One region of the Pseudomonas sp. H3_E07 genome, then DNA from elsewhere that is predicted to be linked to it. Evidence: predicted binding sites of a transcription regulator. Region 1 holds the regulator's gene; the other holds the start of a gene.
The links. The regulator FliA, encoded in region 1, starts transcription of late flagellar genes. The targets are predictions, from matches to a motif close to CTAAAGTTTNNNNNNNNNNNGCCGNTAA.

Region 2: AB4O08_RS00095 (methyl-accepting chemotaxis protein) is a predicted target of FliA. The motif match lies at 2,245-2,272, and genes of this name have one in related genera.

The regions. Positions count from the first base shown of each region.
Region 1 covers NZ_CP162795.1:4,540,158-4,543,653, forward strand. Annotated here, with positions in the region: gene fleN (flagellar synthesis regulator FleN) at 30-863, shown strand; gene fliA (RNA polymerase sigma factor FliA) at 860-1,600, shown strand; gene AB4O08_RS20880 (chemotaxis response regulator CheY) at 1,769-2,143, shown strand; gene AB4O08_RS20885 (protein phosphatase CheZ) at 2,162-2,950, shown strand; gene AB4O08_RS20890 (chemotaxis protein CheA) at 2,962-3,496, shown strand, end outside.
Region 2 covers NZ_CP162795.1:17,114-20,609, reverse strand. Annotated here, with positions in the region: gene pnuC (nicotinamide riboside transporter PnuC) at 1-439, opposite strand, end outside; gene AB4O08_RS00095 (methyl-accepting chemotaxis protein) at 544-2,178, opposite strand; gene AB4O08_RS00090 (undecaprenyl-diphosphate phosphatase) at 2,397-3,227, shown strand; gene AB4O08_RS00085 (DUF1294 domain-containing protein) at 3,224-3,496, shown strand, end outside.

The sequences.
Region 1 (3,496 bases):
GTCTAAGCAAGACAAGGTAAAGAAATAAAATGGGCAGCATGCATCCCGTACAGGTGATCGCGGTGACCGGCGGCAAAGGTGGCGTCGGGAAAACTAACGTGTCAGTGAATTTGTCCCTGGCCCTGGCAGAGCTTGGCCGTCGCGTCATGCTGTTGGATGCTGACCTGGGCCTGGCGAACGTCGACGTTCTGCTGGGGCTGACGCCCAAACATACCCTTGCCGATGTGATCGAGGGCCGCTGCGAGCTGCGCGATGTGCTGCTGCAGGGCCCCGGTGGCATCCGCATCGTGCCGGCTGCCTCGGGCACCCAGAGCATGGTGCACCTGAGCCCGGCGCAGCATGCCGGCCTCATCCAGGCGTTCAGTGATATCGGCGATAACCTCGACGTGCTGGTGATTGACACCGCCGCCGGGATCGGCGAGTCCGTGGTCAGCTTCGTGCGCGCCGCGCAGGAAGTGTTGCTGGTGGTCTGCGACGAACCCACCTCGATCACCGACGCCTACGCCCTGATCAAACTGCTTAACCGTGACTACGGCATGAACCGCTTCCGCGTCTTGGCCAACATGGCCCAGAGCCCGCAGGAAGGGCGCAACCTGTTCGCCAAGTTGACCAAGGTCACGGATCGTTTCCTCGATGTCGCCTTACAATACGTCGGCGCAGTGCCCTACGACGAGTGTGTGCGCAAGGCTGTGCAAAAGCAGCGTGCAGTCTACGAAGCGTTCCCTCGTTCCAAGTGCGCATTGGCGTTCAAGGCTATTGCCCAGAAGGTCGATACCTGGCCGTTGCCCGCCAACCCACGGGGGCATCTGGAGTTTTTCGTCGAGCGATTGGTGCATCAGACGAGCGCAGGACCCGTGCTATGACAGCGACTGGCTACAACGCTTACAAGAGGTCTGCCCGTGACAGTCAGGGCGAGTTGATCGAGCGCTACGCGCCCTTGGTCAAGCGCATTGCCTACCACCTGCTGGCACGCCTGCCGGCCAGCGTCCAGGTCGAAGACCTGATCCAGGCGGGCATGATCGGCCTGCTCGAAGTGTCGACCAAATATGACGCGAGCAAGGGCGCGAGTTTCGAGACGTATGCGGGGATCCGTATCCGTGGTGCGATGCTTGATGAGGTGCGTAAAGGTGACTGGGCGCCGCGTTCGGTGCATCGCAATACGCGCATGGTCAGTGACGCAATTCGCGCAATTGAAGCAAAAACCGGTCGCGACGCTAAAGATCACGAAGTTGCGGCCGAACTCCAATTGAGTCTCGACGATTACTACGGGATTTTGAACGATACCTTGGGCAGCCGCCTGTTCAGTTTCGACGACCTGTTGCAGGACGGCGAACACGAAGGGCTGCACGAGGACGGCGCGAGCGCTCATATGGAGCCATCGCGTGACCTGGAAGATGAGCGTTTCCAGGGGGCGTTGGCGGACGCGATTGCCAATTTGCCGGAGCGTGAGCGACTGGTGTTGGCGTTGTACTACGACGAAGAGCTGAACCTCAAGGAAATCGGTGAGGTCCTGGGGGTCAGCGAGTCGCGGGTCAGCCAGTTGCACAGCCAGTGCGCAGCCCGCTTGCGGGGGCGTTTGGGAGAGTGGCGAGCGCGCTGACAGGCAGTGTGGGGACACTGCAGACGAGACCGTGAGGGCGACCAGCCTTCGCGGGTTCGACCCGTGGTGCCCTCGGCAGTCCTTTTTGTGTAATGCCTGTTGATTGAAATGGCGCGTCCAGGTGCTGGGCGCGTTTAAGACTGCTTGGAGGTCGAATTGGACAAGAACATGAAAATCCTCATCGTTGATGACTTCTCAACGATGCGGCGGATCATAAAAAACCTGTTGCGTGACCTTGGGTTCACTAACACGGTCGAGGCGGATGACGGCATTACGGCCATTCCGATCCTCAACAGCGGGAGCATCGACTTTCTGGTAACGGACTGGAACATGCCGGGCATGACCGGTATCGACTTGCTGCGCCACGTACGTGCTGACGAAAAGCTGCGCGGCCTGCCTGTGCTGATGGTGACCGCCGAAGCCAAGCGTGAGCAGATCATCGAAGCCGCCCAAGCTGGGGTAAACGGTTACGTGGTCAAGCCATTCACTGCATTGGCCTTGAAAGAGAAGATTGAAAAAATCTTCGACCGCATCGGTCATTGATGCTGCCACGGGGGAGCTATGGAGCATAAAGAATCATCGCAGGCCGACTTCGAGTCGACCCTGAAAAAGCATGCTCACCAGTTGGTCGAAAGCCTTGAAAAAGGTCAGTTCGGCGACGCGGTGCAGTTGATCCATGAGCTCAACCAGACCCGTGATCGCGGCCTGTACCAGGAAGTGGGCAAGCTCACACGCGAGCTGCACAGTGCGATCGTCAATTTCCAGATTGACCCACACATGCCCCAGGCTGAGGAAATCTCGCAGATCACTGATGCCACCGAACGCCTGTCCTATGTGGTCAGGCTGACTGAGGCAGCGGCCAACCGCACCATGGACCTGGTGGAAAACGCCACGCCTCTGGTCAACGGTATGGCCAACGAAGCCCAGGCCCTGAGCAACGACTGGGGCCGTTTCATGCGCCGCGAAGTCGGCGCTGAAGAGTTTCGTGAGTTGGCGCGTCGGGTCGAAGGGTTCTTGTCACGCAGCGAGCAGGAAAACCGCACGGTTTCCAGCAACCTCAACGACATTCTGCTCGCCCAGGATTACCAGGACCTCACCGGTCAGGTGATCAAGCGTGTGACCCAGTTGGTCACCGAAGTGGAAAGCAACTTGCTCAAATTGGTGCTTATGGCAGGCCAGGTTGACCGTTTTGCCGGCATTGAACATGACCGCGAAGCGATCCTCTCGGAAAAAGATCCAAAAAAACATCTCGCCAAGGGTGAAGGTCCGCAGATTCATGCCGATAAACGTGAAGACGTTGTATCGGGTCAAGATGATGTTGATGACCTGTTATCCAGTTTAGGCTTCTAAGGAGCACCCACATGAGCTTCGGCGCCGATGAAGAAATCCTTCAGGATTTCCTTGTAGAGGCCGGCGAAATTTTAGAGCAGTTGTCCGAGCAACTGGTCGAGCTGGAAAGCCGACCGGATGATGCGAACCTGCTCAATGCAATTTTTCGCGGTTTTCACACTGTAAAAGGGGGCGCCGGCTTCCTCCAGCTCCATGAGCTGGTGGAATGCTGCCACATTGCCGAGAACGTGTTCGACATCCTGCGCAAGGGTGAGCGTCACGTTGATTCGGAATTGATGGACGTGATTCTCGAAGCACTGGATGCGGTCAACGGCATGTTCAGCGAAGTCCGCGAACGTGCCCCGATCACCGCGGCCACTCCGGAACTGTTGGCTGCGCTGGCACGTTATGCGGAGCCCGCCGACCTGTCGGCTGCGCCGGTAGCAGAAGCAGCACCCGAGCCAGTGGCTGAGGCCGAGCCGGATGTGACCGACAGCGAATTCGAGCAGTTGCTTAACTCCCTCAGTGCCGTGAAGGCCGAGGCAGAAGCACCGGCTGCGGCTGTTG
Region 2 (3,496 bases), 1.6 Mb from region 1:
CATCCACGGCGATCCACAGTGGCCAGCACTGCACGCGTTTCTGCGCCATCCACATCTGCGCTACCAGGCTGAAGCCGGTAAGGGCGGCGTCGAGCCAGGGCTGGGCAGCATCCGTCCAGTGGGCCATGGCGGCACCGAGCAACAGGCTACCGACTGCGCCCACCGCCAGGCTGGCCATGATCGCCGGGACACCGAGGCTGGTGACCTGACGTCCTTGCTTGACCTCGCCGGCACGGGTCCACTGCCACCAGCCGTAGACTTGCAACGCGGCGTAAACCACTTGCAGCAGCATGTCGGAATAGAGTTTCACGTCGAAGAACACCCAGGTGTACAGCAACACCATCACCAGGCCGATGGGCCAGCACCAGGGATTTTGCTTGACGGTCAGCCACACAGCGATCACCCCGAGGGCGGCGGCGAACAGTTCAAGCCCGGACATGGTGGTTCCTTGGGAGAATGGGAGAGGGCGGTGATTGTAACGAAAGAAGATTGGCGTAGGAATTAACTGATGGGGTGAGCGGGGCTAGCCCGCTCACCCCCGGATCAGACCTTGAATTGACGCAGCAGGCCGTCGAGCTGTTCGCTCAGACCACGCAAATGCGCACTCGCCACACTCGACTGCTCCGCCGCCAATGCCGTGCTGTGGGACAAACCGGCCGCCTCGGTGACGTTCTGGTTGATGTCCTCCACCACATGCGCTTGTTGCAGGGTGGCGCTGGCAATCGAGGCGTTGAGGCCGTTGAGGTTGCGCAGTGACTCGCCGATGGCGGTCAGGCTGGCGCCGGCCTGGCCGGCTTGTTCGATGGTCAGCTGTGAGGCGCTGTGGCTGTCGCTGATCACCTTGACCGCCGCTTCCGAGTGGCCTTGCAAGCGCTCGATCATGCCCTGGATCTCGGCGGTGGATTTTTGCGTGCGCTGGGCCAGCAGTCGCACTTCATCGGCCACCACGGCGAAGCCACGCCCTTGCTCGCCAGCGCGTGCTGCTTCAATGGCCGCGTTAAGGGCCAGCAGGTTGGTCTGGTCGGCAATCGAGCGGATTACTTCGAGCACGCTGCCGATCTGGGTGCTTTCTGCCGATAGGGTGCGAATCACTTCCACCGCCTGACTGATGGTGCCGGAGAGCTGATCGATCTGCTGCAGGCTGCTGTCGATATTCACCTGCCCTTGTTGGGCCTGGGCCTGTGCGTCGCGCATTTCGCTGGCGGCGTGTTCGGCATTCTTGGCCACATCCTGCACGCCGTAGGTGACTTCGTTGATGGCGGTGGCCACCAGTTCCATCTGCTGGGACTGTTGCTGGCTACGGTCATGGGCCTGGGTCGCGTTGCTGCCCAGCTCCTGCGAGGATTGGCCCAAGGCGTTGGCGCACACCTGCAACTGGCCGACTACCTGGCGCAGCTTGGCGGTGAAACTGTTGAAGTGCCGGGACAGTTGGGTGACTTCGTCCTGCCCATGGGTGTCGAGGCTGCGGGTCAGGTCGCTTTCGCCGCTGGCGATGTTGCCCATGGCGTTCACTGCAGCTTGCAACGGCCGCACAATACTGCGGGCGATCAGTGAGACCAGCAGCGCCATCACCAGCGCGATAGCCAGGCCGATGAACGAGGCTTTCCAGACTTGGCTGCTGAACTCGGCCTGCACATCGTCTACGTACACGCCGGAGCCGATGATCCAGCCCCACGGTTCGAACAGTTGGATATACGAGGTCTTGGCCACCGGCGCTTCGGCGCCCGGTTTCGGCCAGCGATAGTTGACGATGCCGGCGCCCTTGGCCTTGGCCAGGATCACGAACTCGTTGAACACGGCAAACCCATCGGGGTCGCGGATGGCCGAGAGGTTCTGGCCGTCGAGCTTGGGGTTGGCGGGGTGCATGATCATCACGGGAGTGAGGTCATTGATCCAGAAATAGTCATCATGGTCGTAGCGCAAGCCACGCACCGCGCTCAACGCTTGCTTCTGGGCGGCTTCACGGGTCATCACGCCGGTGGTTTCGAGACCGTGATAAAACGTCAGGATCCCGCTGGCGGTCTGGACCACGTGTTGAGTCTGCTGGCGCTTGGCCTGGTACAGGTCGTCGTGGATCTGCTTGAGCATCAGCATACCCAGGGCCAACAGCATCAGCACGGCGACTATCAGGATCAGCCACAGGCGTCGGCTGATCGACATATTGCGCAAACTGTTCATGGTCCTGTCACTCCGTGCTTTTTATAATTGTGGGGCTGCATCGACTTTTCCGCCTTGTCTGATAGGCTTTCGGCCTGCATTCGGAAAACCTGAGTACTGTCTGATATTTCACAAGATTTTTGCAGCTCGGGGTTGAAACTCAACACCGCGTCTTGTCGTCAGTGAACCATTAAAAAGATCAACAAGGCTTGCCATAGAGCAAGACCTTTGGGGGAAGCATGGATTTTTGGACCGCCATACAGGCATTGATTCTTGGCGTTGTGGAGGGGCTTACCGAGTTCCTGCCGATTTCCAGCACCGGCCACCAGATCATCGTCGCCGACGTGCTCGACTTTACCGGCGACCGTTTCAATGCGTTCAACATCATCATCCAACTGGGCGCGATCCTGGCAGTGGTGTGGGAATTCCGTGGCAAGATTTTCGAAGTGGTCAGTGGCCTGCCGACCCAGCGCAAGGCCCAGCGGTTTACCGTCAACCTGCTGATCGCCTTCCTGCCGGCAGTGGTGCTGGGGGTGATTTTCGCCGACCTGATTCACCACTACCTGTTCAACCCGATCACCGTGGCGACGGCGCTGGTGGTGGGCGGCATCATCATGCTGTGGGCCGAGCGCCGCGAGCATGAAGTGCATGCCGAAACCGTGGATGACATCACCTGGAAAGACGCACTCAAGGTCGGTCTGGCCCAGTGCCTGGCGATGATCCCAGGGACTTCCCGCTCCGGCTCGACCATCATTGGCGGCTTGCTGTTTGGCCTGTCGCGCAAGACCGCTACCGAGTTTTCGTTCTTCCTGGCGATGCCGACCATGGTGGGTGCCGCTGTGTATTCGGGCTACAAGTACCGCGACCTGTTCCAGCCTGCGGACTTGCCGGTGTTTGCCATCGGCTTTGTGACCTCGTTCATCTTCGCGATGATTGCGGTGAAGGGCCTGCTCAAGTTCATCGCCAGCCACAGCTATGCCGTGTTTGCCTGGTACCGCATTGCATTCGGCCTACTGATCCTGGCGACCTGGCAGTTCGGCTGGATCGACTGGGCGGCCGCGAAGGCATGATGATCCAGCATCCACGCCTGAAGGCGGCGATCTTCCTGCTGCTGTGCGCAGCGCCGTTACTGGGTTCAATCTTGGTATGGCAGCGCGGCGAGACCGTGATCCCGCTGGCGGCCTATGGCGTGGTCAGCGTGATCGCGTTCTTCCTCTACTGGAGTGACAAGCGCAAGGCCCGTACCGACAGTTGGCGCACCCCGGAAAACATCCTGCACGCCGTGGAACTGGCGGGCGGCTGGCCGGGGGCGTTGATTGCCCAGCAAGTGTTCCGCCAC